4 regions of the Lysinibacillus fusiformis genome follow, and region 2 is predicted to be linked to each of the others. Evidence: riboswitches for the same ligand, from Rfam matches in the RefSeq annotation. Region 2 holds a riboswitch; each other region holds the start of a gene.

Region 1 (8,034 bases), 1.4 Mb from region 2:
CGCCAATGTGAACAGACTCTTCTCCATTATTCATAAATAATAAAAGACATCCGATAATGGCCATCAATGTAGCAAGTCCCCATACCGCTGTGGGGCGTGTTTTCCATAATAGCCACTCTAAAACACCAGAAAACACCGGTGCACTGCCAATAGTAGCAACAGTTCCAATGGCTATACCTGTTAGACGAATGGATGAGAAGAAAAGACCTTGGAAAAGAGCTATACTAGCCGCAGCTAAAATCGTCCATTTCCACGACCACCTTAAAAAGTTAATTTTCCGCAATAAAATCGTAATGGCTAATAATAAACCGCCACCAATTGCAGAACGAATTGTGGCCACTGCTATTGGAGATACCCCTTGGTCCAAATAGGTTTGGGCAGTTCCAGTCATCCCCCATAGAATAGCTGCTAGTAATACAAACAATGGATTTAACATTTATCAACTCATCCCCGCTTCACTACGTTCTCAATACTAATCATACATATTTATCCAAAATCAAACAATTATCATTTTTACTTTTCTTTTCATTACCACAGTATGCTTTCTCAATAATGGACGTTATAATAAAAACAGTAAAAGGAGCGAATCGTATGTATAAAACAATTGAAGAGACAGCTTTTGATCTCGGTATGCCTGAGGATCAAGTAATGCGTCTAGTTTACGAAGGACGCATCCGTTCTGTTTACGATGGACAACAAATTCTAATCAATAGTGGCCAATTCAGCACTTATTTTAAACAATTGGAACGTATTAAAGAGGAAATTGAAATTTGGCGTTCTACTCCTATTCCAGAGGATATTGACGTCAAAGATGAAGACTAAAAACCCACCATTCATACAATTAAACATTGTTGAATGGTGGGCTTTTTTAAAGCTTTTATTAGATTGTGACAACAAATCCTGCTCTTTTCCCAATGATTTCAGCATAATCCTCTACCATGACACTCGCAGTTGGGTACATCCCTGCTCCAGGACCAACTAATGTTAATGTACCAATATAGTTAGTCTCTAATGCCACCGCATTAAACACATCATCGACTGGATAAAGTGGATGCTCTTTATCAACTAGTTGTGGACCGACTTTAGCAATAATTTTACCGTCAGCCCGTTTCTCCACTTCAGCTACATGGCGGTAACGCAGACCATTTTCACACGCTTCACGAACTTGTTCAGCAGAGATACTATCGATCCCAATCACTTCTACATCTGACCAATCTGGTTGCTCTCCAAAAGCTAAGGCACTTAAAATCATTAATTTTTTAAATGCATCCTGCCCAGATATATCATTATATGGATCTGCTTCAGCATAACCTAAGCCTTGTGCCTCTTTTAAAGCTGTTTCGAAAGACCAGCCCTGTGCACGCATTTTTGTTAAAATATAGTTACATGTGCCATTTAAGACGCCTTGTATACGACTTACATCATTTACAAGTAAAATATTTTTCATTGTTTTAATAACAGGTACACCACCAGCAGTAGTAGCCTCATAGCCTACAAAAACGCCATTAGCTTTTGCAAGATCCTGCAACTCTAAACCTCGTTTGGCAAACATCACTTTATTGGCTGTAATAACATGACATTTATGTTCAACTGCTCGCTTTAAATAACTGTATGCAGGCTCTTCGTTAACAATTGCTTCAAACACAACCTGCATACCTGGTTCTGCTAAGACTTCATCCATGCTTGTTGTCATTAAATGTGCTGTTCCTGGCACACGTTCGCGACTAGCATCTGTCACTAAAATCTTCGCTACCTCTAATTCAATACCTAATTTATTTTTTAGCTCTTCTCGTTTTTCATTTAAAATATGGTAGATCCCCTGACCTACCGTTCCAAATCCTAAAATCGCTGCCTTTATAGTTGCCATTCTTGTTATTCCCTCCAACTTACATTCCGCAGTTTCATTAAAGCTAATTCTCCATGGGGTTGTGTCATGACTATTTGACACCCACCGCAGTCTTTAGCCAACAACTCTTCTTTGTATGAGTTTCGCTATTTCTATATGTGTTGGAACACATACAAATTCAAATAATTCAAAATTTAACTTAAAGAAAATTGTAACGCAAATACATACATTGCACAAGAAAAATCTTTCTAGGAAGGACATTTGTTTTCTCTAGATGTGCAAAAGAAATCGGTTTCATTCCCTTTATTATACGTTTTATTAATCATTCTATAAGATTTGAACAAATATTGACTATTTACATTTCAATATACGAATGTCTTTCTTCTATTATATATATGTATGCTCGGACATTCATAACAATCCCTTTAAAGAAAAAACTCATTCCCTGTAGCAGCAGAGAATGAGCTTAAATATATGAGGGGGTTTTAACTTGCTTTTGAAAGCAATTGATAACGATATTGTGCTAAAGCTTGTTGAACAAGACTAATTTCTTCTTCTGTAAAATTTGGTATTGCATACGTACGTTCCACTAATTGAAATGTACCATATTTTAAGTAAATCTCTGTCGCAGGAAGTGAGATATGGCTCACACCGTACTGTTCATATGCCTCAAATACTTCCTTAACAGTATAGTCTTCCTCTTCAGCAAAAACATGTTCTTGAAATGCTGTATGACCAAAGACTTGCTGCCATTTTCTTTCGACTGATGTAAGAAGGTGTTGAATGGACTTATTGTTGACAAAGACATGCCCTTCATTTAGCTCATATATTAGATAGGATACAATGTTTTGTGCACTATAGATATTACCCATTTTAAACACTCCTTTATCATCAGTTTTTTTGGGAAGAGCAGTTACTGGCTAGGCAACTGCTCTTCTATATATTCAAAAGTGGGGGAGCACTTATGAAAACATTTACCTTTTTTAACAAGAATTTTCGTACCCTTAACTTATTTCCTAGTATATAACAAGGATTTAATTAAGTCAATAATACATATAAAATTACTTGGTATTATTTTTTATAAGGTTCTGATAATTAACGGATGTAGCAATTGGTTGATGTAGCAACGTTTAACGCATTACCAAATGAGGCCAATCGAATGAGAAAATACGTAAACGCTACAACATTCTTCCCTATGTTCTAAAGCTTAGGCTTCTACTGTTTGTTCAGTAGTTGTTGCCTGTGTAATGGCTTGATCTAAATCAGCAATAATATCCTCTATTGCCTCTAAACCGATGGATAAGCGAATGAGCGACTCGGTTACACCAGCTTGAACTAATTCGTCTGCTGATAGTTGCTGATGTGTAGTGGAAGCAGGATGAATAATTAATGACTTAGCATCACCTACATTTGCTACATGTGAAAATAGCTTTACGCTATCAATAAGCTTTCGCCCAGCTTCACGTCCACCTTTAATGCCAAATGTAAGCACTGAACCGAAGCCATTTCTTAAATATTTCTTTGCCAATTCATGTGTTGGAAAATCTTCCAGGCCATTATAATTTACATACTCCACAGATGGGTGGTTTCGTAAATATTCAGCCACTGCCAATGCATTTTCATTGTGTTTAGGGATACGCAAATGAAGCGTTTCTAAACCTTGTAATAAATTAAAGGCAGCATCTGCACTTAATGTTGGACCAAAATCACGTAATAATTGTACGCGTAGCTTCGTAGCAAAGGCCGCAGAAGCTGTATCAATTCCATAACGTAAACCATGGTAAGAAGCATCTGGTTCAGTAAAACCTGGGAATCGACCACTAGTCCAATCAAACTTACCAGCGTCTACAACAACGCCCCCTAAAGTTGTACCATGACCACCTATCCATTTAGTTGCTGAATGTACTACAACATCTGCACCGTATTCAATAGGTGTAGAACCGTAAGGAGAAGCAAACGTACTGTCAATAATTAATGGTAGACCATTATCATGTGCAATTTTAGCTACTGCTTCAATATCTAAAACCTTTAAGCTTGGATTACCATACACTTCAGCAAAGACTGCTTTTGTTTTATCAGTAATCGCCGCCTTGAAATTCTCTGGGTTTGTTTCATCTACAAAAATTGTTTTAATACCATAGTTTGGTAATGTGTTAGCAAATAAATTATAAGTACCACCATATAAAGAACTAGCTGCTACTATCTCATCACCAGCTCCAGCTAGATTTAAAATGGAAAATGCGATAGCTGCTGCACCAGATGAAAGTGCTACTGCTGCTGTTCCACCTTCCAATAAAGCCACACGTTTTTCAAACACATCAACAGTTGGATTGGTAATCCTTGTGTAAATGTTCCCTGCTTCCTCTAAGGCAAAAAGACGTTGCGCATGAGCAGTGTCTTTAAATACGAAAGCAGTTGAGCGATAGACAGGAACTGTTCGAGAACCCGTCACTGGGTCTGGCTCTTGACCGCCATGTAACAGCAATGTTTCTGGTTTAAAATTTGTCATTGTGTACCTCCAAATGGTTATTTTTTTTACGATGGTACCGGAGATGAGGAGGATTTTTCTGTAGAAAACAAAAACCCTCTTCAGCTAAGAAGAGGGTTGCGGTTGCAAGTTTTCCTCCCCTTATCTGCCAGATCCAAGTAAGAATCTGTAGGAATTAGCACCTTAGTAAGCTCGTTACTTACTGGTTGCCGGGCATCATAGGGCCTATCCCTCCGCCGCTCTTGATAAGAGTATGAGATTCAATTTCCATCGTTGTTACACAGTATAAACATAGAGTTTTTTTCTGTCAACATGTAAATTTTATTTTTTCCGAAACTTCTGTCTGCTCTTATACGTAATATGAACGCATACACTATTTTAGAAAAAATTTTGAGAGGAGGATTTTTATGGTAAAGGCCGTGATCACTTTTCTTATTATTGGCTATTTAATTGGCTGTATTCACGGCTCTAAAGTGGCACAGTTTTTATCGGGGGTTGATTTAAAAAAAGCGGGCCACGGCAATGCCGGTGCCTCTAATGCTACTCTTTCCCTCGGCTGGAAATATGGCGTTTTAGTAGCCCTCATCGATATTGGCAAAGGCGTTGTAGCTATTATCGGTGCACATTTTTATCTAGCGGACTTCACTCATTTAACAGAAGAACAAATATGGCTGCTTACCTACATTATGGCTGCTGGGGTCATTTTAGGTCATAATTTCCCTTTCTATATGGGCTTCAATGGCGGAAAAGGAACTGCCTCCATTATCGGAATTTTACTTGCTGTCGATTGGAAGATTGGTTTATTTGCACTTATTTTATTTGTTATTTTATCCTTTGCAACAAATTATTTAATTGTTGGTGTTCTAGAGTTTTATCTCGTTTTTTGTACAGCCACTTATTTATGGATTCCTGGCATTGGCCCAACCATTATAGCTGTTCTTCTTTTTGGCATAGCCATCATCCTGCACATAGAAAATATTAAACGTTTAGTCAATGGTACAGAGCCTAAAGTAACTTCTGCCTTTAAGAAAAAGAAATAATATTTTTATGGATATTTTTGTATTTTTTGTGATCATGTATTTTCTCTTTATCTACTCATATTGCTGTAAAAAACACCTATTCTGCGTAGTTTTTTTTCTACAATAAAAAAGATATATTCTTATCTTAATAAAACATTATCTAGGCCGATGTTATGGATAATAATCGTCATTTTTATCGTAGAAAGGATGAGAAAATATGTCTTCACCAAATCAAGAAGCTTCAAAACGTAATTTAAAGCCACTATGGATTGGCTTGGCCTTCGCTTTACTGATTATTATTACTTTTTTACCTAATAACGGTGATTTACCTATAGCTGGGCAACGAGCTTTAGCCATTTTAGCTTTTGCAGTCATCCTTTGGGTTACAGAGGCCGTTTCATATCCTGTGAGCTCGGCCATGATCATTGCGCTAGTAACTGTTTTACTAGGACTCGCTCCGTCAATGGAGGATCCAACTACAGAGCTAGGAACAGCTAGCGCATTAAAATTATCTTTAAGCGGCTTTAGTAATTCTGCCGTTGCTTTAGTAGCAGCAGCTCTTTTTCTAGCGGCAGCAATGCAAATTACTAATCTACATAAACGACTTGCTCTTTGGATTCTTTCATTGGTAGGAACGAAAACAAAAGCTATCGTATTTGGCGCTATTTTAGTCTCTATCGTCCTCGCATTTTTTGTACCTTCTGCTACAGCACGTGCTGGCGCAGTAGTACCGATATTGCTTGGAATGGTGGCAGCTTTTGGTTTACCACGTGATAGTCGGCTTGCTGCCTTATTAGTTATTACTTCGGTACAAGCAGTTTCCATTTGGAATATCGGTATTAAGACTGCAGCAGCTCAAAATATGGTGGCTTTAAACTTTATCCAAGAGCAATTTAATGTGGATATTTCATGGGGTGCTTGGCTACTTTATGCCGCCCCCTTCTCAATTATTATGTCTATCTTTTTATTTTTCATTATGATTGCTTTAATTAAACCTGAGACTAGCAATATCGAAGGTGGTAAAGAGGTCATCAAAAAACAGCTTGCAGAGCTTGGCCCATTAAAGGCTCCTGAAATTCGTTTAATCATTACATCCGTAGTTTTACTATTTTTCTGGGCAACTGAAGGAAAGCTACATCCATTTGATACGACAACAGTCACAATTATTGCTATCGCTATTCTATTAATGCCTAAAATCGGTGTGTATTCGTGGAAGGAAGTTGAGCCTCATATTCCATGGGGAACAATTATCGTCTTTGCGGTAGGCATTATGTTAGGAACCATTTTACTAAATACGCAAGGTGCTGCATGGTTATCAGATAAAGTTTTTGGTTCACTCGGGCTAGATACTATGCCTTTACTAGCAACCATCGCACTCGTAACTTTATTTAACATTTTGATTCATTTAGGCTTTGCAAGCGCAACTAGCTTAGCCTCAGCACTTATACCTGTGTTTATCGTTTTAGCCTCCACATTAACGGCTAATGTTGATCAAGTTGGTTTTGTTATTGTGCAACAATTCGTCATAAGCTTTGGCTTCTTATTACCAATTAGTGCACCACAAAACATGCTTGCCTATGGTACAGGCTCCTTTACAACAAAGGATTTCTTGAAATCTGGAATTCCATTAACCATTATCGGTTTCCTTCTCGTACTTTTGTTCTCTGCAACTTATTGGAAATGGATTGGATTATTATAGACTTTCATTAAATTAAAACGTAAAAGCCTTGAAGAAACAGACTATCTGTCCTTCAAGGCTTTTAAGATAAGACTATTGTTTCGTAAAAGCAGGGTCTTTCATCGTACCGTTTTTCGCATAGTTAACGTGCCATGATAGTGCTTTTTCTAGGTCATGTGGTGTGTGATGTCCACCCGTTGCCTCATTGGCATCATTAAAGTACTGCCACAGCTGCTCCCTATAATCAGGATGTGCACAATTATCAATGATAAGTCCCACTCGTTCTTTTGGAGCAAGTCCTCGTAAATCTGCTACGCCCTGTTCAGTTACAATGACATCAACATCATGCTCCGTATGATCCACATGTGAGACCATTGGGACAATACTTGAAATATCTCCACCCTTAGCATAAGACTTTGTCACAAAAATTCCTAAACGTGCATTACGAGCAAAGTCACCAGACCCTCCGATACCATTCATCATCTTTGTACCAGAAACGTGTGTGGAATTCACATTGCCGTAAATATCTAATTCCAACGCCGTATTCACTGAAATTAATCCGAGTCGACGAATAATTTCAGGCTGATTTGAAATTTCTTGAGGGCGCAGCACTAATTTATCCGCATATTTTTCAAAATTCCCATAAACACGGTTTCCTACTTGCTCAGAAAGGGTAATAGAAGTAGCAGATGCAAATTTTACTTTCCCTGCATCAATTAATTCAAATACTGCATCCTGGAGAACTTCTGAATAAACTTCTAAGTTCTCGAACTCAGAATCTTTAAAGCCGAGCAATACAGCATTCGCTACTGAGCCTACCCCAGATTGAATTGGTCGTAAACTTGTTGTTAAGCGACCTACTTTAATCTCTTCACGTAGGAAATTTAATAAGTGATTAGCCATAACATCTGTCTCTTCATCAGCTGGGACAATCGTTGATGGTGCATCTAATATATCCGAAATAACGATGCCTTTTACTTTATCTAAATCTAGTGGAATTCCA
Region 2 (8,034 bases):
GAGGGCTTAAAACGATTTAATCTGTCAGAGGGACAAATCGCTTACTATGCACATCTTGTAGAACAAGGAAGTATTGTCCTATATGCAGAACACGAGGATGATGTTGATACGCTTCAAACCTATCCAGAGACAGCGGAAGAGCAAGAGGAGCGTTTAAGAAATCAACAGCGTATGGCAGAGGCAGAGCAATATAGAAGATTTTTATAAAGAGAAAAACAGAGTGATCCCAGTGATCACTCTGTTTTATTGTATGACTTTTTCTTGTGCGTCTTTCTTTATAAAGCGTAGGGCATGGAAGTGCTCTAATTGAGCCACTAAATTCCCAATAAGAATGAAGCTACCACCAATCGCTAATTTCATAGTTAAGCCTTCTCCGATAAACATCATGGCAAACATAGCGGCAAAAATAGGTTCTAAGGAGAATATAAGGCCTGTATGTGTAGCAGAAGTATACTGTTGTGCAACAGTTTGACCAACAAAACAAAACGCACTACAGATGATGCCAAGCCCTAAAATAGCAATCCAAGATGTTGTGGAATTTGGCAATGTCGGTGTTTCGAATAGAAATGTTAAGCCAAGCGCATAAATACCAGCAAAGCCAAGCTGATAAATTCCGTATGAAATGGATTCTACATTTCGTGTGAATGAGCTGTTTAAAAGTAAATAAATTGAATAACATACCGCAGCAATGGCTACTAATAAATCACCTGTATGGAAAGTGAATGAGCCATGTGCTGTTAAGACAGTAATACCAATCATCGTACAAATGATCGCAAAGCTAACTGCTCGAGAAGGTAATTTTTTTTCAATAAAGCTGCTGAAAATCGGCACTAACACGACTGTTAGGCTCAAGATGAAGCCAGCATTTGAAGCAGAAGTAGACTGTAAACCAAATAAACTTAACGCGAACACAATGAATAATAAAAAGCCTTGAATAGCCGCATATTTTAATGTTTTACCATTTACTTTGATCATCCGTTTGTAAAAAATAAGTCCTGCTACGAAAAATGCGATGATACAACGCAATGCCACCACATTATAAACTGCCAATGTTTCTAGCCCCATGACCATAAAGGTATAAGAGAGCCCCCAAAACATTGTGACAATAACCATCAATACATTTGCTTTTCCTTGGATACTCATTATGTTCACCTACCATCTGTGTACTAAAACAGTTTTTATACTAAAAATTACTATATATCTTGTATTGTGATTAGTAAAACGAATGTTTATAATGAATAGGATTAAAAAAATTCATGTATATAGAGGGATTGCGGATGAGCTTAGTTAAATACGAGATTTTAACAAAGGTGGCAGAGGTGGCAAGCTTTACAAAAGCAGCTGATGCACTAGGGTTAACACAGTCTGCTGTGAGTCATGCCGTGTCAAGTTTAGAAAAAGAATTTGGTTTTGCTCTCATTCATCGAAGTCGTGTAGGTGTAACATTAACGAGTGAGGGACAAACGATGCTAAGGGCAATGCGTCAGGTTTTGGATGCGCAGGAATTATTACAACAGGAAGCAGCTCATATTCTTGGCGTGACACGTGGTAAGGTTCGAATTGGTGTAATTTCAAGTATTTCTTCGAATTGGATGCCAGAAATTGTTCGAATTATGGATAATCAATTTCCAGGAATACAGGTGGAGTTACGAGAGGGAGATTACTATGAAATTGAACAATGGCTTTTAAGTGGTGAAGTGGAAGTAGGGTTCTTGAATGGTCAAAAGTCAGAGCAATATCAATTTACTGAGTTACAACAAGACCCATTATTATGTATTGTTTCCGATAATAGTCCCTTATTTGATAAGACAGAAATTGATATCGTAGACCTAGAGGATATGCCATTTATTATGACTTCCTATAAAGGGACAAATGATGTCAAGGTGCTATTAGAGCAATATCATATAAAGCCGAATATTCGCTTTGAGCTTTCTGAGGAGGTAGGGATTCTTTCTATGATTTCACATCATTTAGGGATTAGTATTTTACCCCAATTGGTTATTCAAAATTTACCACCAACATTGAAAGCGATTCCATTAAAGCAAGGTGGCTACCGCACCATTGGGATTGCTATGAAACACCATGCTTCACCCGTTACAAAGAAATTTGCAGAGATTTTAAGCGCTTGGTTAAATGAACAAAACAGCTCCCTACGATAGTCGCTATTGAAGCATATCCTTACATTACGTTAAAATAGTATTTGTATATATTTCAGAAAATAGGTGAGTGTATGGGGACATTACAAGGCAAAACCGTACTCATTACAAGTGGGGGAACACTTGAAAAATGGGATCGTGTACGAGGGCATACGAATTTATCAAAAGGCACAATGGGCTGTTATTTAGCAGAGGCGGCGCTGGCTGCTGGCGCTAACGTAGTATATATGCATGGTTACTTTGCACAGCTCCCAGAAAACCACAACAAAATGACATTGATAAAATTTGAAGGCATAGAGGATTTAGGACAAAAGGTGTGTCATGCTGTCCAACAACAAGTCGATATCGTCATTATGGCTGCTGCTGGCTCTGATTGGGTCATTGACAAGGTGTATGATCAATCAGGTAATTTAATGGAGGAGGCGGGGAAAATGCCTTCCGACGAACCACCTATTATTCATTTTAAAAAGGCGCCAAAAGTGTTAGGACAAATCAAGGGCTGGCAACCAAAGGTAACATTAGTAGGCTTTAAGCTCGAAGCGACGGATGATGAGGAGTTCTTGCTAGCTCGCGCAAGACTGCGTATGGAAACAGCCAATGCTCAATTTATGGTAGCAAATAGCTCCCAGTCTTTATACGGAGGGGACGAGCCTCATTGGATCGTGCCTGCTGAAGGCCAACCAATCAAGGTGATGGGGAAGCAACAGACCGCACAAGCTTTAATGGCCTGTTTACAAGAACAATAAAATCAAGAACTGTGCAGAGGCTATATTTCTGTGCAGTTTTTTTCTTTGCTTCTGTGGTTAGATATATTGACATAGCATACAATACGGTAGGATTATGTGTGAATAGCCTATAAAATTCTTACATTTCATAGTATTCAACTAGGTTTTCTAATATTTTGTATTGACATTCCTATAGCAGAATTATAGAATTATTTTCAAGAAACGCAGTACTCTTATCAAGAGAGGTGGAGGGACTTGGCCCAATGAAGCCTCGGCAACCGAAAAACAGGTGCCAAATCCAACAGATGGTGTCTGAGAGATAGGAGGGGCTATCAATCAGTTTGATGCGTTGGCCTCTTTATGATCAATAAGGATAAAAAAGAAGGGGTGTATCGTATGGCTCAGTCGGTAAAAGTAGATGATAAGAAATTAGAGGCAATTGCGAAGGCGATTCAAAATCTTGAATTTGGTGAAGTGCATATTACGATTCAAGATGGTGTGATTGTGCAAATTAATAGGCTTGAAAAGCAGAGATTTCCGCAGAAAAAATAACAATGATTTCAGTAGAACTTATGTCAAACGGCCACCTATAAGCATGAAGGATTTCCTTTGCTTACAAGTGGCCCTTTTTTGTGTAAAAGCTAGCTATAAAAGCTTTTTGGTATAGAACCGATATGACGGCGATGATAAAGTAAAGGCTCTTTTTGAGCATTTGTAATGTCTACCACCTGCCCAATAAAAATGGTATGGTCGCCAGCATCAATTTGCTGAAACGTTTTACATTGTAAATTAGCTGCTGTATCATGTAAAATCGGTAGTTCAAAAGAGGAAGTTGACCACTGTGCTTGTGCAAAGCGATCAGGGATTTTACTTGCAAATAGTGTACATAAATGTTCTTGATCACTCGCTAAAATATTGACCGCAAAATTTGGCGCAGCCGTAAAATAAGGATGGAGCTGAGATTTTTTATCGAGTGACCACAAAATAAGGAGCGGGTCGATTGAAACAGATGCAAAGGAATTGACGGTTAAGCCAATAGGTTTTGTGTCATGACATGTCGTGACAACTGTTACGCCTGTAGGATAATTACCTAATGCTAATTTAAAAGCAGCTACTAAATCTGTCATTCAAATCACCTCTTTATGAAATTAGTGAACGGAGTTTGTAGGTAAACGAAACTTTTTTTCATATCCTACTAGTAACTCCTTTTCTTGAGTAAATTTTAAACCAATCAAACATACAGGTAAAGGTAATGGGGAAAGAAAGGGGAATGGCCATGACTTTATATTTTGATCATCTGGTTCATCAAGTGGAATCACCAGAAAATATAAAGGTTTTCTTCAATAAACGAAATGTCCATACAGTGAATGGTGGGCAGCACACGATGTGGGGGACTTATAATACGTTAAGCTACTTTGGCTTAAGCTATATTGAACAAATTGCTATCTATGATCGTGATTTATTTGAGCAAGCGGCACAATACCCATATTCCCTACATTATACGTTTAAACGTGATCAAGAGCGCCAGGGATTTTCTCGAATTGCCCTGCGCACAAAAAATATTGAGGAAGAGGGTCGGCGCTTGCGAGCATTGGGCTATGAAGTATATGGGCCAGATGCATGTAGCCGAACAAGACCAGATGGCACTGTTGTAGAATGGAAGCTACTGCATTTTGGCGAGCCAGATCTTCCAATCGATTTTCCATTTTTGATTGAATGGGCGGAGGAAGATGAAGAGCGTTTGGCTCAACTAAAGGCAAGTGGTGCCATTGATGTAAAACAGGCTATAACGATGGAATCCATCCAATTCTATGTCAAGGACATGCAGGCAACCGTCCAGCTGTGGCAAGAGGCGTTGCAGCTACCAGAGCCTGTGCAATATGAGCAGTATATGTCACTACAGCTACCGAATATGCGTTTAGATTTCTATAAGGAAGAGAGCGCAGTAGCCATGACACTCGGTCATGTCAAAGAAGGACCATTTGGCGTGACATTAAAAGATCCAAAACGTACAAAGGAAACGTTAGTTTGCCCAGGCGCTTTTTATTGGATAAATCGATAATGAGAAAAATCCACTTCATCAGAGAAGTGGATTTTTACATGTTGCTGAACTAGAAGAAAAAGACTTTTTCATAAGGCGAGAGGTTGATTTCCGTTCCGCTAGCGTCCTTTCCAGGGGGCGTCCGAGGAGCCGCTTCACTCACTTACGTTCGCTCCAGGGTCTCCTCTGTGACGCTAAATCCCCTAGGAGTGACGCTGGCTCCACTCCAATCAACTTGCTACAAAAGTTGACTTTATTAATCTTTTATCATTTCCATAGTGTAAAGTAATTAGTCACGACAACCACTAATAAGTGAAAACCCTTCATTTGTATTTGTAAATACCTTTACTAAAACGATAACCCTTTTGTGGATTAGAGTGGAAGGCTTTTTGATTAGTAAAACCGGCGAAACCCTACACGGAGAGTCAGCGTCAAGCAAGTAGCCTGCAACGGAATTCTATCTTCACCTTTCTATTTGATAGAAAAATCCACTTCAACAGAGAAGTGGATTTTCGTTGCCTATTATTATTCTATCGTCATTTTTTTCGGTGATTCTGTACCTGTATACCAATCCAATTCAATTTCAAATGAATACTTGTCGCCCTTTTTTGTATAGGAGTATTCGATTTTGAGCTGCTCACTAGGGCTAACAACAGTTGGCTCTGTGCCTTGAACAAAAGTGAATTCACCATTTTCTTTAAGCTTTTTTGCGATTGTTTCCAGTGTTGCGGCAAATTCTGCTACACTTTGTCGTTCTTTATGCTTCAAAATAACTTCTGTCATTGGTTTATTTTGTTTTTGCATCAAAATCCCTCCTTACGTATTGTTACTTCTATTATAACATGGAAGGGTCACTAAGCTTTTTTAACAACACAAAAAGCGGATGAAGGAAACGATCCTTTTCCTAATCCGCTGCTAATCTGGAACTACACGGATAGCCCCATTCTGCTTATCGTTTTACAACATTTGATGCTTGGGGTCCACGATTGCCTTCCACAACATCAAATGAAACCTTTTGACCTTCTTCAAGTGTACGGAAGCCTTCCTCCTGGATGCCCGTAAAATGAACAAATACATCTTCGCCATCATCACATTCAATAAAGCCATAACCCTTTTCATTATTGAACCACTTTACGATCCCCTGTTGCATAAGCATTCGCCTCCAATGCGCTTGAATGTAAAATAAAGTTAACTAAGTCGTGCTATATTGAGAAAATGTGAAAAAATTGCATTTTCTCTTAGAACATACAGGAATTGAACAAAGTTGTCAATCGATTGTCGAAATGCTCGTATATCTGGCTTTCTTTTTTTTCACAATTAAGACTATAATGGAAATGAACAACATAGAAAGTAGGATGCCAAATGACAACGAAAAATCAACCATTATCAGATTTAGAAATCGCTAGTCAAGCAGTGATCAAACCTATTACGGAAATTGCCAATGCTGCGGGTATTCCAGACGATGCCCTTGAGCAGTATGGACGCTACAAAGCAAAGATCGATCCATTAAAAATTACAGCTCAGGGCGAGGATGCAAAGGTTGTATTAGTCTCAGCCATTAGTCCAACCCCAGCAGGTGAAGGGAAGTCGACGGTAACGGTAGGACTGGCAGATGCCCTTCATCAATTAGATAAGAAAGTGATGGTTGCTTTACGTGAACCATCATTGGGTCCCGTAATGGGCGTAAAAGGTGGAGCAACTGGCGGTGGCTACGCACAGGTAGTACCGATGGAGGATATTAATTTACATTTCACTGGTGACCTTCATGCGATTACAACAGCTAATAATGCTTTATCTGCATTCATTGATAATCATATCCATCAAGGGAATGCATTAAACATTGATCCACGACGCATTATTTGGAAGCGTGTAATGGACTTAAATGATCGTGCCCTTCGTAAGGTAGTGGTGGGATTAGGTGGTCCTGTTCAAGGCATGCCGCGCGAGGACGGCTTTGATATTACGGTTGCCTCTGAAATTATGGCGGTATTCTGTTTAGCAACAAGCATTGAGGATTTACGCGAGCGCATTGCAAGTATCGTGATTGGCTATACTTTTGAGCGTGAGCCTGTCTTTGTGCGTGATTTACAGGTAGAGGGTGCCTTAACACTATTATTAAAAGATGCCTTTAAGCCAAACTTAGTCCAAACATTAGAGGGAACACCTGCCATTATCCATGGTGGTCCATTTGCGAATATTGCTCATGGCTGTAATTCCATTATGGCGACACAAACAGCTCGTAAGCTAGCTGATATTGTGGTGACAGAAGCGGGCTTCGGCTCTGATTTAGGTGCTGAAAAATTCATGAACATTAAAGCCCGTAAAGCTGGCTTTAAACCAAGTGCGGTAGTTATCGTAGCGACAATTCGTGCATTAAAAATGCATGGTGGTGTACCGAAAACAGCGCTTGTAGGTGAAAATGTGGAAGCACTTCTACAAGGAATTGAAAACTTAGCTAAACATGTTGATACAGTTCGTACATTTGGCGTTGAACCAATTATTGCCTTAAATCGTTTTATCACGGACACAGAAGCTGAGCTAGAAGCTGTTCTGAACTGGTGTCAGGAAAATCATGTTCGTATTGCTCGTACAAATGTCTGGGAAGAGGGCGGTAAAGGTGGTCTAGCCCTAGCTGAGCAAGTACTAGCTGTGCTAGAGGAAGAAAACAACTTCTCACCTTTATACGACGTAACAGAATCGATTGAAGAAAAGGTACGTACGATTGTGCAAAAGGTATATGGCGGGAAAGATGTACAATTTACAGACCAAGCTAAAAAACAAATTGCCCAAATCGAAAAATTCGGCTGGGACTCTCTTCCGGTTTGTATGGCGAAAACACAGTACTCTTTATCAGATCAACCAAGTTTACTTGGTCGTCCAGAAGGCTTTACCATCACAATTCGTGAAGTTATTCCAAAGCTTGGTGCAGGCTTCTTAGTGTGCCTAACTGGCGATATTATGACAATGCCAGGACTTCCAAAAGCACCTGCTGCCCTACGTATGAATGTCGATAATGAAGGACATGCGGTAGGATTGTTCTAAATGCATGTTGAAAGCTGCCCAAGTTAAATGGGCAGCTTTTTTTATCGATAATGGAGAAACTGGGTTCCTA
Region 3 (8,034 bases), 2.2 Mb from region 2:
ATAATTTTCCCAACGATTACGTGCAAGCTTGCGATATTTCGCCGAAACATTTCGATCAGCGATTAAGCGAGAAAATCCTTTTTTGGCTTCAGGAATGTCACCTAGTCGTAGGCTTAATTCAGCATGTAAAAACTGAATTCTCTCTCCACCTTCTTGATTGGAGGCAAAGGATTTACTATAAAAGTCTCTAGCTGCAAAAAGGTAGCGCTTTTCGGATTCTTCGTCATTTTTTAATCGATAGAGCCAAGCAATTTTTAGAGCGAAATTCGCCATTAAAAGAGCTTCCTCCATTGATGCACGGGATACTAAATAGGCGAGCTTAAAACTGATAATGGCATCATCAATTGTACGTTCCTGACAGATATCCATAGGTTTCTGGAGCTCTTTAATGTATAGTTCATCAATGAGTAGCATGAAAGGTCCATATGTCCGTGTCATAGATTTATGATAGGCATAGCCACAATGTGGACACACGGCAACTTCATACAGCAAAGGGTTTAGGCCATCATAAACAGGCATGAAATCCGTTTGTTCTTCGATAATTTTATATCGATTAGGGCGAACTTTATATGTTGTAAACTGCTTTTTGCAAAATTTACAATCTACACTACTTTCATAGTAGTAAATGTTAAATGCCATAAGAATCAACTCCTTTGCGTGCTCTAGAATTTTATTTCTTTTGTTCTATTTATACGTAAGAATTTATCGTTCAATGTATTTAAGTGATTATCTTTTATTTTAACAATTTTGAGTTCTTTGGTATACTCCTTTAGAATTATTAAAATAAAAATATTCATGGATTTATTAGTTAAATATTATTATAAATACGCTTGTAATAGTTTTTATCGGTGTTGCGAATGGAAGTTATATAGTTTGCTGAAAGTTTGTCAAAATACTTTCACATATTTCATGGAAAAGAAATAATAAACTTGATTCTTGTGGTTCTAAATTACTATTTATGTAGGGGGACTCAAAATGAAATATAACATCGTGTTTTTTGATGTAGACGGCACATTAATTAATTACGAGGATGGCTGTGTGGAAGAAAGTACAAAACAGGCTATTCAGCTATTGCAAGACAAGGGAATCCATCTTGTAGCGGCTACCGGAAGACCCTTATCCATGTGCTCTGAGTTACAAGAGCTGGGGATTGAAACCTTTATTACAGCAAATGGAGCCTATGTGAAACATAAGGATCTTGTCATACATAAAACACCCATTGCTAAAGATATTGTCCAAAATGTACAGGCTTTTGCGCAGGAACAACAGCATAGCCTAACATTTTTTACAGAGCAACTGTCCATGAATAGCATACAAAGTCCAGTAGCTTTAAGAGCGATGCAAGAAACTTTATCTTTACGGGATTTTCCACTTGTAAATGAAACAATTGTAGATGAAGAGGTTTTTCTCATGTGTCTGTATGCAGATGAGCTGGCTGAAAAAAGATATGCTAGCCAATTTTCGAATATATTTTTGCAGCGATGGCATCCTTATATTGTGAATGTATTACAGCAGGATGTTTCGAAGTCATTAGCTATTAAAGCGGTACTGGATTATTTTAATATTAGCCCTGAGAATGCCATTGCCTTTGGCGATGGGGATAATGATATTGACATGTTAGAGTATGTAGGGTTAGGGATTGCCATGGGAAATGGTAGCACAGCTCTAAAAAGTGCTGCCAATTTTGTTACAAAGAAATCTACTGATGGCGGTGTCAATTTTGCTTTACGTCAACTTCAAGTCATTTAGAGTGCTGAGGTTAGACTGTCATGAAACTTATATAGCAGGTCGATTTTAATAAATTTTAGGTGGGATGATTTATGGCACAACACGTGCAGTCTCTAATTGAACATTACGGATACTTTGGGATTATCGTGATTCTAATTGGAGGCATTGTTGGGTTGCCACTTCCTGATGAGGTCTTTTTAACTTATGTAGGCTATAGTGTTTACCGAGAAAGTCTTGAACACATTCCTGCCTTAGTCAGTGCACTGATTGGTGCAGTTGGAGGCATTACTTTAAGCTACTATATCGGTTATCGTTTTGGCTTACCGTTATTGCAGAAATATGGCCCTAAAATTCATATTACAGAGCAAAAAATTGATTTTACGAAAAAGATGTTTACAAAAATTGGACCTACCTTATTATTAATTGGCTATTTTATTCCTGGGGTACGTCATTTGACAGCATATATTGCAGCTATTAATAATTATCCTTATAGGAAGTTTGCGCTTTTTGCCTATACAGGTGCATTTATTTGGACGTTCACATTTATATCATTAGGAAAGATGCTTGGGGAGAAATGGCGATTTGTTGGATACTATTTAACCCATTATAGTATCTATCTCATCCTATTGTTTATTCTAGGAATGCTTATTGCTTACTTTTTATTCAAAAAAAGAAATGGACAAAAATAAAAGTCGGTATACGCTATACCGACTTTTATGTTATGGCAAAATAGCAAATGAGCGCACAGGGAAGCCTGATGCTTTTTCTGGCTTAGGTACGATATTGAAGATGATGGCGCCCTTCGCAGGTAGCTTGTCCAAATTAGTCATTAACTCAATTTGATAGGTGTCTTGTTCAAGCACGAAATATTCGCCATCTAGCTTGCTATTTTTACGAAAATCAGCGGCAGAGTCCGTATCGAATGTTTCATGACCAATTGCGCTTACCTTGCGTTCTTTTAGTAAAAACTGTAAAGCCTCTAAACCCCAGCCAGGGATGTGGTTATGTCCATCTGCATCCTTATTACTGAATGCCTCCTTATCTGGCCAGCGCTTACTCCAATCTGTACGTAATGCTACAAATGTTCCTGCTTCAATTTCTCCATGCTGGGCTTCAAAATCACGAATATCTTCAACACTTAATGAAAAGTCATGGTTGCTAGCAGCCTCTTGTGATTTATCAATGACGACAAGGGGAAGAACGAGTTCTTTTAGTTCTAATTCTTCTAAGTACCGAGTGTCTCGCACAAAATGAATAGGTGGATCGATATGTGTGCCATATTGACCAGGGAACGTAAATTGTTGGGCAAAAAAACCATCCTCATGAGAAAATAATGTTTCAAATTTAGCGTCCTCAAACATAAAAAAATGTGGTGAATTAGGGCCGAATGTATGTGTTAAATCAACCCACTGTTTTGATTTTAATAATTGCAATGCTTGTAAAAGTTCATTAGACATTGATATCCCTGCTTTCTGTTAAAATTAGTGGTAAATAAAAAGGAGTCCCCTTATAGAAGAGGACTCCTGCAAAAACAACGGTAGTTCTTCTTCTCATCTTCAAGGCGGATCATTTTGCCAATTGGAGTTAGCACCATACTGTTGAGCTGGTTGCTGAGACTTCATCGGGCCAATCCCTCCGTCTCTCTTGATAAGAAAAGTGATATAAGAATTTTCAGAAATAACAATACAAATACTTTAGCATAGTTTTTTATAGTTTACAAGTTCACTAGGGATACAAGGTTAAAGTTTTTTCACCAATTTAAGTTTAAGGTTACTCCACAACAATCATGATCAATAAGACGTATTCTAAAACTGTCTGGTGTATAGTTTGCTTCAAATTTCATCGTGATGCCTGTTGATGTGATTAGTCTATCAACCTCTGTTTTATTTGAAAGCTGTGCAGCATTCATTAGATCATGTGCAAATTGTTGGGAGCTATCAATTTTATCCGTAAGTAATTGAGCTTGCTGCATCATCGCCTTTATCCGTGTAGCTGAAATTTTCAATTTATGTGTGTCGACAGGTGGAAAGGGATTAGTGGTCGGCATTGCTAAATGTTGAGGAATAGGTCTTACGGCAAGCTGATGGACGGATGGCGACGTTGGATAATGATAGGGATGAACAAAGTACGGATAAGGATTGTAATACAATGTAATTCCTCCTATCCTATAGCTGATATCTTATCTTATGTAGCCAAATGGCTTTCGGTGTTACTTTCAGTATCAAGTTTGTCCTAAAACATTGAAAAAGGAAGCTATAGTGGGCTTCCTTTTTGTTTAGCCTAGGATATTCAAGACATCATCAATTTTTTTACTATGTGATAAAATGCCATAATTCATCCATGTTAAAAAGTCTACTTCATAGACACATTTACTTTTAACTGCGGCTAGGTTTTTCCAAGTGGGCGTTTTTAAAATAGCACGTTCCTCATTTTCATAAATAGAATGTTGTTTATCAAATGTAATAAACAAGTGATCTGCGTCTAATTGCAGCAATTGATCAAACGTCAGTTGTGCTTTACGTTGATTGTGCGGAATACTCCATACTAGTGGATGTGGCATTAAACCTAAGTCACGATATAAAATGGGCCCCGTATAGCCACATTCAGGACCAGCGTATAGGGTAATGCCAATGGCTGAAATACGGAGAAATGCCACACTTTGCCCATAAACGGATTTGCTAAGAATTCCCTTTGCTTGCTGTACCTTATCCTCATATTGTAGGATCACGTCTTGCATCAAGGGAGTTTTTCCTGTTAAATCAGCAATTTTAAATAAAGTAGATTGCCAGTTCTCACCAGGATGTGAGATATGGCAGACAGGGGCTACTTCACTTAAATGATGAAAGGATTCCCAACGCTCTACACCAGAATCTAGCATAATTAGAGTTGGTTTATAGTGAAGAAGTTGATCCATTTCTCTATTTTGTACATCAATATCTGGCACTTCTTGGAGACCTAAATAGTCTTGTTTTCCCCATTTTGAATGACTGAATTGAGCAATTGGCGTAATCCCAAGGGCGACAAAGAAATCTTCTAAAAATGGTGCAAATACACGTAGATTGCTGCTTTGATTTCTTCGATATTGCCCTGGAGAGATGCCGACCTGTTCTTTAAAACGACGATTGAAATAATACTCATTATTAAATCCGACAGACTGACTAATTTCAAATACTCGATCATTTGTCGTCATTAATAATTGCTTAGCTTTTTCAAGACGAATGTTATTTAAATAGTGAAGAGGGATTTGCCCCGTAATCTCTTTGAAAATGCGCGTATAATTCCATCTTGGTACATCGGCTAATTCGGCCAACTGCTCAACCGTCCACTCTTTTTCAAAATGTTTATGCAAGTGGTTAATGGACTGCTCAACAGATTGGCGATCATTTTTTTGCACCTGCTTGGGTATAGCTTGATGTAAGAGCAATAACATCAGCTCTTGAAAGTGCACATGCTGCTCAAAAATCGTGTGCTCATCCTCCGCTAGGCGGTTTTGATAAATGGCCTCTAGCAGTCTGTGACATTGCGAAACGGGGAGGAGACGTTGCTCTTTAACACGCGTAAAATGGTTAGAAATAGTCTGATTATCACTGAGATGGACAATGTTGAATTGTAATTGATAAAAACATAGGTGCTTGCTTTGGATGTAAATATTAACCGTGTTATTGGGCGGTATCAATATGCACTTTTCTTCACTAAGATGTATAGTGTTATGATCTATTTCTAGCTTTCCACTGCCACTCATTACGATGAAAAGTGTATAGAAATCACTACTAATCAACTGCGTGTTTGATGATTGAATTGCATAAGAGATATTTTGTAACGTATAAACATGTGTTAAGTTACCCATTGGTGATTCACCCCTTTATGTTGAATTTGAAGAAAAACACAAAGAAAGCCCTCTTAAGAGCTTTCTTTTGAACATTATTTTACGAACCATTTCTCTAGATCATCATACTTTAGCAAGTTAGCTGTGATGGCACCTGATTGCCAATATGTTCGATCAGCAATATAGACATGCCCATTTTTTACAGCAGGTAGTGTTTTCCATAGTGTACTATCTAACCATTTAATTGCTTCTTGGTTTTCTTCAGACTCCCAAGAGCCGTTTGAAGGGAAAAGGATGATATGATCCGCATCTAATTCTGGAATAGCCTCTTCAGATAAAATCTCGTGGAACTCTGTCATGTCACGGGCTAATGGATGTGGTGTTAAGCCTGTCTCTGTGTAAATATAGCCAGTATAGCGATTTTTAATGCCAAATAACGCTAATGTATTATCTGCTACATTTAGACGTACAACAGCAACTGTTTCGTCTCCAATAGACTTATCTAAGTCTGCTTTTAAATTGGTTACACGTTGCTCATATTGATCAACCATTTCTTTTGCTTTATCCGGAATATTTAAAACATCCGCTATAGTTTTCACAATTTCACGTGGATCTTGTAGAATATCTTCTTTTAAGCGGTAAGTAGGCGCTATCTTCGAGTATTCTTCATACTTTGCCTTATCCGCTGCACCATCTACAATGATTAAATCAGGCTTAGCTTGTAGTAATGTTTCTATACTACCAGTAATGTCGAACTCAGGAGCATCTAATCCTAAATAGTCTTGTTTACCCCAGGATGGGTGATACCATTGCACTACAGGTTTTACATCCAAGGCAGTTAAATAATCTTCCAAATAGATAGCAGCTACACGCTGTGGGTTTGTAGGGATTTCTACTTTTCCAAACTCATCTTCTACAATTCTTGTATCTTTAGTTGATTGTTCCTCTTTAGCTGTATCCTCTTTTACTTCATTTGAGCCACAGGCACTTAATACGAACATTAGTGCAAATAAAACTACAAATGAAAAATATCGACCTCTACGCATTGCTATTCACTCCTATAAATTTACTAAAACAATAAGAATATCATTTTAATCTAGAATGATAATCATTCTCGTTTGATTCAAGTAAATTATAGGACACAATATATCAACAAACAATACACAATCTCTACTTCTTTTTTATACAAAATGAAATTTGGCTTCCTAATGTTTTTTATTATCGAAGATTAACCATAATAATGTAACAATCGCTGCAAACATAACCATTAAAAATCCATACAGGGGAGTATGTGCTAATGATTGATGGCGAATAATAAAGCCTCCAATATATGATCCTAAAAATATACCAATGTTGAAGGCGGAAATATTTAATGCAGAAGCCATAGAAATAGCTGATGGCACATATTTTTCAGCCAGTAGAACAGCATATAGCTGCAATCCTGGTACATTCATAAACATAAATAATCCCATTACCAATACCATGATTAATCCGATAATAGGTGATTCGAGCGTGAAGCCAATGCCAAGCAAGGCCAAGGCGAGTCCTACAAATATAATAAAGATCGAACGTAGCGGATTATGATTAGCAAAATAACCACCTAATGTATTACCGATCGCAACGCAAATACCATAGACCACTAAAATAATGACTACTGCATGAGGAGAATACCCCATATATTGCTCTAAAATAGGTGAAACATATGTGTAGACAACAAAGGCACCACCGTATCCAATTGCGGTAATGAACAGGATTAAGATCATACGAATATTGCCTAATACTTTGCCGATATCACGAATAGAGATGAGATTGCCTTTTGATAATTGGCTAGGTACTAAAATCGCATTACTAATTAAACCGATGATTCCAATTACAACGATAAAGATGAATGACATACGCCAGTCTGTTACTTGACCAATAAATGTACCAAGTGGAACACCTGTTACAGTAGCCAAAGTTAAGCCTGTAAACATAAAGGCAATAGCACTTGCTCGTCTATTTGGTTCCACTACATCGGCTGCTATAACAGAAGCGATGGACATAAACACACCATGTGCTAATGCTGAAATAATGCGTCCGATTAATAGTAAAGCGAAATTAGGTGCTAAAGCGACTGCTAAATTCCCCACTATAAAAATGGACATGACTAACAATAATACAATTTTTCGACTAAGGCGAGATGTTAAGGCTGTTAATAATGGAGCCCCAACAGTTACCCCTAGTGCATATATAGAAACGGTTAAGCCAGCTGTGCTGAGAGAGATACCAAAATCATCTGTAATTAATGGTAGAAGCCCTACGCTGATAAATTCAGTTGACCCTATACCAAATGCACTGATTGCAAGGGCTAGCAAGGTTAGTTTAGCATTTGGCTTTTTTGATTTTGACATACTACGACTACTCCTTTGATTTTTTTTATTGTGTGTAGTAATATTCATACATACCAAAAAGACATGTAGAGTACTTTTAGTTACTTTTGA
Region 4 (8,034 bases), 1.3 Mb from region 2:
ATTACACTTGAATTTATGCTACTAGCCAATTCATTGATCGAGGATAAGAGCTAGAAAAAAAGTTGGCACGCTCAAAAGGGGATCTCCCCTCCTATGCGTGCCCCTTTATTACCCTTTCACAACTACATCCTGATACAGTCCAGGTCTGCGATCATCGTAAACAGGGATTCTTCCACGTACTTCATCGACAATCGAAAAGTCTACATCGATCACCGCTACTTCCTCGTCCTCAGCACCAACCCAAAGTACTTCTCCCCAAGGCTGAATAATCATAGACTGCCCATTAAAGTTTTCTACCTTTTTCGAAATACGATTAACTGCTATGACAAAGCATTGATTTTCAATTGCACGAGCCTGCAGCAATGTTTTCCAATGGTCAATCCTTGGAGTTGGCCACTGCGCTGGTACAAAGAATACCTTTGCTCCTTGTAATGCATGGGCACGTAACCATTCTGGGAAGCGAATATCATAGCAAATAACACCAGCAGCTTCAATGTCACCTAGAGCAAAACGATTCATTTCATTCCCTGCCTCTAAGTAAAGATGCTCGTCCATTAAACGGAAAAGATGTGCCTTGCTATATTCCCCTACAAGCTCTCCATTACGATCAAAGGTATACATCGTATTATAAAATTTGTCGCCTTTCTTTGTTGAAACAGAGCCACCTACAATATGTACATCTAGTTCCTTAGCTAGTTTAGCTAAAAAGGCTTTTGTCCGCCCCCCATCGCTATCCGCTAGCTCAGGCAGTTTTTCCAAAGCATAGCCTGTATTCCACATTTCAGGTAACACAATAATTTCTGCCCCTTGTTTTGCAGCTTCTCGAATCTTATCCTCAGCACGTGCAAAATTTTCTTCAACTTTGCCAAAGCCAACATTTAATTGAATACAACCGATTTTCATATCTATTCCTCCTCTAGACAATTAACAGAAAAAGTAATACTATTTGCTTCATATTCTTCAATAATAATTATTATATTCTGAAAAAGGTGATTATGCATGGAATTCTCTAAAAAACTACAGCAACTACCCACTCAATTTTTTGCAGCACTCGTTCAAAAAGTAAACACAGCCTTAGAAGAAGGACGTGATGTCATTAACCTTGGGCAAGGAAATCCCGACCAACCCACGCCTCCTCACATCATTCAAGCATTACAGGAGGCGGCTGAAAACCCACAAAACCATAAATATTCACCATTTCGAGGTATTGCTGAATTACGCCAAGCAGCTGCCGACTTTTATCAACGTGAATATCATGTGGAACTAAATCCTGACACAGAGGTAGCGATTCTTGGTGGGACAAAAATAGGTCTAGTTGAACTACCTTTAGCTGTGTTAAACCCTGGCGACACGATGCTCTTACCAGACCCTGGCTATCCAGATTACTTATCAGGTGTCGTATTAGGGGATGTTAATTTTGAAGTGATGCCACTTTTTGCTGAAAATGATTTCTTACCTGATTATGATGCATTATCTGATGAAGTGAAAGAAAAGGCAAAGCTACTTTACCTAAATTACCCGAACAATCCTACAGGTGGTACAGCAACACTCGCGTTTTTTGAAGAAACCGTTCGTTTTGCGAAGGAACACAATATTATCGTATCACACGATTTTGCTTATGGAGCAATAGGATTTGACGGTAATAAACCAATTAGCTTCCTACAAGCAGAGGGTGCAAAAGAAGTTGGGATTGAAATGTATACCCTATCGAAAACCTATAATATGGCAGGCTGGCGTATAGGCTTCGCCGTTGGGAATGCCGAGATTATTGCTGCTATTAATCTTATTCAGGATCATCTGTTTTGTAGTCAATTCCCTGCTATTCAACAAGCAGCAGCAGTAGCACTGACAGCTTCCCAACAATGTGCGGATGAACTACGAGCTACTTATGAGCGTCGCCGAAATGTACTCATTGAAGAAGCTCAAAGAATCGGCTGGCATGTTACGGCTCCAAAAGGCTCCTTCTTCGCATGGCTCCCTGTACCACTAGGCTATACAAGCGAACAATTTGCCGATCTATTGCTTGAAAAAGCTGATATTGCTGTGGCAGCTGGCAATGGTTTCGGTCAATATGGCGAAGGTTACATCCGTATCGGTTTGTTGGTAAGCGAGGAACGTTTACGTGAAGCAATCCATAGAATCGAGCAATTACAATTATTTAACAAATGACAATGTCATCAATAGATTATTTGTGAAAGGTGAAAAGGCCTTCCACCCCAATCCATAAAAGTGTTATCGTCTTAACAAAGGTTGTACAAATAAAATGAAGGTGTACACTACTCATTTTTATTGAGGGTTGTTGTGACTAATCATCTCTCCACATTGAAAATAAGAGCCTATCCTCTCTCTAATCATACAAATAATGAGTTATTTTGTTCACTACTACTAGTATGAAAGAGGGAAAGACATTTTTACAGAATGGTTGATTGGAGTGGAGCCAGCGTCACTCCTAGGAGGATTTAGCGTCACAGAGGAGACCTTGGAGCGAACGGAAGTGAGTGAAGCGGCTCATCGGACGCCCCCTGGAAAGGACGCTGGCGGAACGGAAATCAACCCCTCACCTTGCTAAAAGGTCTATTTCTGCTAGTGACATGATCTTTTTTCCACAACATGTGTCCTGTAGCTAACTCTAGCTACAGGATCATTATTTTTCGATTTTCCTTGGCTGCCCTAAACCATTTTCTAATGGATAAAATTGAACATGACCTGTTTCATCATCCAATTTTCGAATATGTTGAATACCTTGTACCTCAGCCAGTACTATGTCAGCAGTAATAACAGGATTTCCCCCTTTTATTAAATGCCCACCTGACACAACACCCCATTGATCGCTCATAGAACCATGGAAATGTGTTTCATATCCCCCGTCACGCTTACACACCACACCAGAGCCTTGAATAAATTCAAGTGGTCCATCTTTTTTAACCACATCACTAAAACGAACTTGAATCTGAGCTGTTGCATCTGGCACTAAATATACAAAGCTACTTTTTTGAAAGCTACCAATACAGCTAACAATCGTTGCTGACTCAATATGATTCTCTTCACAGAGCGCCTCAATTCCCTCAATGATATCTGTCCCTATTAGAAGTCGAGCACTAATAACCCTACCAAATGAACCTATACCATAATTAACTCTCACAGACATTGTTATCCCTCTTTCACGTCGAAATATTATAATTATATAAAAATTTTAAAAATTAATTATTGACTTACTATACCCTATAAATTATATTAGTTCTATCGGAATTACAAAAAAATATTATAAATCTCTTATCAAGAGTAGCTGAGGGACTGGCCCTATGAAGCTCGGCAACCTCCTTTTTAAAGGAAGGTGCTAAATCCTGCAAACGATCTTCGTTTGATAGATAAGAGAGGACATCTTTTCATGAGCCTCTCTTAGTTTGTAAGAGAGTTTTTTTATTTTCAAAAAACCGATAAAAACAATCTTGGAGGTAGTTTTCATGAAAAAGAAAAATAAATTTTTAGTAGGTTTAGCAAGTTTAACATTAGTAGCAGCGCTAGCAGGCTGTGGCTCTAAAGAAGATAGTAAAGGCCAAGCAGAGGCAATTGATGAAAAGAAAATCGTCGTAGGTGTCACTTCTGGTCCACATGAGCAAATTGCAGAAGTAGCAGCTAAAGTAGCAAAAGAAAAAGGGCTAGAAGTAGAGCTAAAATCATTTTCTGACTATGTTTTACCTAATACTTCCTTAGCTGAAGGTGATCTTGATGCGAACAGCTATCAACACGAACCTTTCCTCGATACATTTAATAAAGATCATGATACAGATTTAGTCCCAGTGGGCAAAACGATTTTGAATCCAATGGGTATCTACTCTGAAAAATATAAATCCTTTGATGACATTCCGGATGGTGCAACGTTTGGCCTACCAAATGACCCAACGAATGGAGCACGTGCCCTCTTTGTTTTACAAGAAGCTGGCTATATTAAGCTAAAAGATGGCGCAGACTTAACAGCCTCGATCCGTGATGTAGAAGAAAACAAAAAGAATTTAAAATTCATTGAATTAGAAGCAGCTCAAATTCCTAAACAGCTTAGTGAAGTAGATGTAGCAGCTATAAATACAAACTTCGCATTAGAAGCTGGCATTAACCCTAAAGACGACTCTATTTTATTGGAATCTACTGACTCTCCATACGTGAACTACATTGTCGTACGCGCTGAAAATGAAAATGACCCAACAATTAAAAAGTTCGTTGAGGCTTACCAATCTGATGAAGTACGTCAATTCATCGAAGAAGAATTCAAAGGTTCAGTAATCCCTAGCTGGTAATACATTCAGGAAGCTTCTATAAGCCGAAGAATCTGCCGAAATTCCTCTATGGGAAGACGAGCAGATTCTTGCTTTTTAGAAGGTTGAGAAAGGAGCAAACAATCGCATGATTCAATTACAAAATATCTCAAAAGAATTCAAGTCGAAAAAAGGCATCATTAAAGCTGTGGATGGGATCAATCTTCATGTAAAAAAGGGACAAATTCATGGTGTGATCGGCTATAGTGGTGCTGGTAAAAGTACACTCATTCGTTGTGTTAATCTACTAGAACGTCCTACAGCAGGAAAAGTAGTGATAGACAATGTAGACATTACGACCCTTTCTCTTCATGAATTACGTCAAACACGCCAAAAAATCGGGATGATTTTCCAGCACTTTAATCTATTAAAAACAGCAACAGTTTACAATAATATTGCCGTTCCCTTAAAGCTACTAGGCTATAAAGAGACGGAAGTAAAAAACCGTGTAGCTAAATATGCTGAAATTGTAGGCTTAACAGATAAACTAGATAGTTACCCAAATCAACTTTCAGGTGGTCAAAAACAACGTGTGGCTATTGCACGTGCCTTGGCACAGGAGCCAGAGATTTTACTTAGTGATGAAGCAACAAGTGCACTTGACCCTGAGACAACAGAAGCCATTCTTGAATTGTTGTTAAAAATTAACCGTGAATTAGGCATTACGATTCTGCTCATTACACATGAAATGAATGTGATTCAAAAAATTTGCGATGAGGTTTCTGTTCTAGAATCAGGGAAAGTTGTGGAATTCGGCACAGCTATAGAACTTTTTGCAAAACCGAAGCACCCTACAACGCGAAAGTTTTTAAATACAATTTCACAACGTAATTTATCCCCTTCTCTTATTGAGCAATTAAATGTTTCAGGTAGTGTAATCCGTTTAACATTCCTTGGCGAAAGCACTGGTAAGCCATTATTAGCAGAAGTCACTAAGGTATACGATGTGCAACCAAATATTTTAACGGCTAATATTATTGAATTAAAAAACGGCATTGTCGGCAATATTGTGGTGCATCTACATGGCGAGACGCAGATTGTTCAAAAGGCGCTAACTTATTTTTCGGAAAATGGCGTGGCAGTGGAAGAATTAGGAGGTGCGTTCAATGAGTAGTATCCAAAGTTTCTTTACAGATTGGTCAGATGTTATTGGCAAAGCAATTATCGAAACATTTCAAATGGTCGGAATTTCATTGTTGTTCTCCATTCTAATTGGTATTCCATTAGGGCTATTAATCGTTTTAACACGACCAGGACAATCCTTTGAAAATAAATTTTTCTATCAGTTTTTTAATCTATTCATCAATATTGTCCGCTCTGTGCCATTTATCATTTTATTATTCTTCATCTTACCTTTTACCAAGTTAATTGTTGGTACAACAATTGGTGTTAAAGGTGTAATCGTTCCGTTAGTTGTTTACACAGCTCCTTATATTGCACGATTGATGGAATCTGCGCTTTTAGAAGTGGATTCAGGAGTGGTAGAAGCTTACACAGCCATGGGTATTAAACGTCGTCATATTATTTGGCATGTACTATTACGTGAAGCTCGTCCATCTATTATTTTAGGCTTAACGATTGCCACAATTGGATTAATTGGTGCAACGGCAATGGCAGGAATGGTTGGTGCTGGCGGATTAGGTGACCTTGCCTATCGTTATGGTCATTTACGCTATGAGGTTGATGTGATGTATGCAACTGTCTTTATCTTAATCATCCTTGTGCAAAGCATTCAATCTATCGGCAACCGCTTCGCTGCGAAATTGAAAAAAGATTAAGAGGAGAATGAAGATGACAAAGGAAATTTATGTAGAGAAAAATGGCTATATTGCAACGTTAGTATTAAATCGCCCTGATAAACGAAATTCTTTATCAAGGGCAATGTTTCAAGCTATAGTAGACCATCTTGAACAACTACGTGTAGATTCTTCTATCAAGCTCTTAATTGTCCGAGGTGTCAATGAAGTAGCCTTTTCATCTGGTGCTGATATTAGCGAGTTTTTAGATATTCGTTATGCTGCAGACAATGCCAAAGCCTATAATGATTTGGCTTTAAAGGCGATCGATGCCCTCTATAAATTTCCGCATCCTACAATTGCTATGATTCAGGGCTTAGCAATTGGCGGCGGCTTAGAGTTAGCAAATGCTTGTGATTTTAGAATAGCAACACCTAAGAGTAAGCTGGGTATCACCGCTGCAAACATTGGTATTGTCTATAATTTAGAAAGCACGAAACGTCTCATCAATATTGTTGGTGTCGCTAAGGCAAAGGAAATTTTATACACAGCCAACATTTTTACAGCTGAAGAAGGCAAAAATATTGGTTTAATCACGGTCCTACATGAGCCAGAGAATATTGAAGATGCCACACTGCAATTCGCTGAACATCTATTAAGTAAATCATCCATTGCAAACGCAGGCATCAAAAAAATTATCCAGGCGATTGTAGATGGTGAAAATGAAGAAAGCGATGAGCTGGCACAGTTAGTTTTGGATTCATTTAGTTCAGACGATTATAACGAAGGTATTCAAGCCTTTTTAAATAAAAGAAAGCCTATTTTCAATAAATAAGTGAGGTAGTAACGATGACAAACACAACTGATGGTGATCTACTCTTAAAAAATATCACTGCACAAGCCCCCTTCCCCATTTGCTTTGCAGATTTAGAAAAGGTCGTAGCGAAAAAAATCGAAGCTGGGCCTTTTGGCTACATCCGTTCAGGTGCTGGTGGTGAACAAACACTGCGCAATAATCGTGCAGCATTTGAGAAGTATTCCATTGTTCCCCGCTTTTTAAATGATGTGTCAAACGTTGATACATCAATTCATTTGTTTGGTAAAACATATCCAACTCCTTTACTCTTTGCTCCTGTTGGCATGAACGGAATGGTTCACGATGATGGCGAGCTTGCCGTTGCACGTGCCGCCCAGAATTTAAATATCCCTTATATTCAAAGCACTGTTTCCACTTATGCTCTTGAAGAAGTTGCTCAAGCTGCTCCTTCTGCAACAAAGTGGTTTCAATTATATTGGTCTACTAATGAAGAAATTGCTTTTAGTATGGCTGCACGTGCGGAGGCAGCGGGATTTGAAGCAATCGTTTTAACTGTCGATACCGTAATGCTTGGCTGGCGCGAAGAAGATGTCCGCAATCAATTTTCACCATTGAAGCTAGGCTATGCACGAGGCAATTATATGAATGATCCCGTTTTTACTGCCACTTTACCTGATGATTCATTTGAGTCCTATGTACAAGGTGTCTTGCAAAATGTCTTCCACCCAACACTTAATTGGGCGCATGTTCGAGAATTAAAAAAACGTACAAACCTTCCTATACTATTGAAGGGAATATTACATCCTGAAGATGCGAAGCTAGCTATCGACAATGGTATTGATGGCATTATTGTATCAAACCATGGCGGCCGTCAATTAGATGGCGTTATTGGTTCACTTGATGCCCTTCCTGCTATTGCAAAAGCTGTGAATGGACAAATTCCTATTATATTAGATAGTGGTGTATATCGTGGCATGGATGCCTTAAAAGCACTTGCTTTAGGAGCGGATGCCGTTGCAATTGGACGTCCTTTCGTTTATGGGCTAGCTCTTGAAGGTCAACAAGGTGTCGAAAAGGTGATGACCAATCTTTATGATGAATTAAAGGTTTCCATCGCATTAGCAGGTGCCACCTCTGTTAAAGGATTACGCAACATCACATTAGTCAA

The links. Region 2 has a riboswitch for S-adenosylmethionine ahead of JTI58_RS17565 (YezD family protein). Riboswitches for the same ligand answer to the same signal wherever they lie in the genome.
Region 1: linked by a shared signal. The riboswitch ahead of JTI58_RS11060 (O-acetylhomoserine aminocarboxypropyltransferase/cysteine synthase family protein) and the one ahead of JTI58_RS17565 (YezD family protein) in region 2 are both predicted to bind S-adenosylmethionine.
Region 3: linked by a shared signal. The riboswitch ahead of JTI58_RS07095 (cyclase family protein) and the one ahead of JTI58_RS17565 (YezD family protein) in region 2 are both predicted to bind S-adenosylmethionine.
Region 4: linked by a shared signal. The riboswitch ahead of JTI58_RS11405 (MetQ/NlpA family ABC transporter substrate-binding protein) and the one ahead of JTI58_RS17565 (YezD family protein) in region 2 are both predicted to bind S-adenosylmethionine.

What each region holds. Positions count from the first base shown of each region.
Region 1 is NZ_CP070490.1:2,232,902-2,240,935, reverse strand. It holds gene JTI58_RS11080 (DMT family transporter) at 1-436, opposite strand, end outside; gene JTI58_RS11075 (MerR family transcriptional regulator) at 592-822, shown strand; gene JTI58_RS11070 (homoserine dehydrogenase) at 881-1,867, opposite strand; gene JTI58_RS11065 (hypothetical protein) at 2,332-2,718, opposite strand; gene JTI58_RS11060 (O-acetylhomoserine aminocarboxypropyltransferase/cysteine synthase family protein) at 3,054-4,355, opposite strand; SAM riboswitch class I at 4,473-4,586, opposite strand; gene JTI58_RS11055 (glycerol-3-phosphate acyltransferase) at 4,742-5,374, shown strand; gene JTI58_RS11050 (SLC13 family permease) at 5,571-7,052, shown strand; gene JTI58_RS11045 (succinyl-CoA:acetate CoA-transferase ScpC) at 7,125-8,034, opposite strand, start outside.
Region 2 is NZ_CP070490.1:3,620,366-3,628,399, forward strand. It holds gene JTI58_RS17545 (general stress protein) at 1-207, shown strand, start outside; gene JTI58_RS17550 (DMT family transporter) at 244-1,143, opposite strand; gene JTI58_RS17555 (LysR family transcriptional regulator) at 1,278-2,159, shown strand; gene JTI58_RS17560 (phosphopantothenoylcysteine decarboxylase domain-containing protein) at 2,231-2,902, shown strand; SAM riboswitch class I at 3,112-3,207, shown strand; gene JTI58_RS17565 (YezD family protein) at 3,278-3,433, shown strand; gene JTI58_RS17570 (flavin reductase family protein) at 3,523-4,008, opposite strand; gene JTI58_RS17575 (VOC family protein) at 4,158-4,943, shown strand; gene JTI58_RS17580 (amphi-Trp domain-containing protein) at 5,448-5,726, opposite strand; gene JTI58_RS17585 (cold-shock protein) at 5,872-6,072, opposite strand; gene JTI58_RS17590 (formate--tetrahydrofolate ligase) at 6,285-7,964, shown strand.
Region 3 is NZ_CP070490.1:1,420,158-1,428,191, reverse strand. It holds gene JTI58_RS07110 (DUF2225 domain-containing protein) at 1-639, opposite strand, end outside; gene JTI58_RS07105 (Cof-type HAD-IIB family hydrolase) at 976-1,749, shown strand; gene JTI58_RS07100 (DedA family protein) at 1,821-2,417, shown strand; gene JTI58_RS07095 (cyclase family protein) at 2,448-3,185, opposite strand; SAM riboswitch class I at 3,276-3,382, opposite strand; gene JTI58_RS07090 (YuzC family spore coat inner layer protein) at 3,479-3,877, opposite strand; gene JTI58_RS07085 (helix-turn-helix domain-containing protein) at 4,004-5,575, opposite strand; gene JTI58_RS07080 (ABC transporter substrate-binding protein) at 5,650-6,600, opposite strand; gene JTI58_RS07075 (MFS transporter) at 6,760-7,944, opposite strand.
Region 4 is NZ_CP070490.1:2,317,102-2,325,135, reverse strand. It holds gene JTI58_RS11425 (PucR family transcriptional regulator) at 1-54, shown strand, start outside; gene JTI58_RS11420 (carbon-nitrogen family hydrolase) at 109-903, opposite strand; gene JTI58_RS11415 (pyridoxal phosphate-dependent aminotransferase) at 1,000-2,169, shown strand; gene JTI58_RS11410 (PPC domain-containing DNA-binding protein) at 2,645-3,148, opposite strand; SAM riboswitch class I at 3,271-3,375, shown strand; gene JTI58_RS11405 (MetQ/NlpA family ABC transporter substrate-binding protein) at 3,465-4,295, shown strand; gene JTI58_RS11400 (methionine ABC transporter ATP-binding protein) at 4,402-5,427, shown strand; gene JTI58_RS11395 (methionine ABC transporter permease) at 5,420-6,091, shown strand; gene JTI58_RS11390 (enoyl-CoA hydratase/isomerase family protein) at 6,105-6,884, shown strand; gene JTI58_RS11385 (alpha-hydroxy acid oxidase) at 6,899-8,034, shown strand, end outside.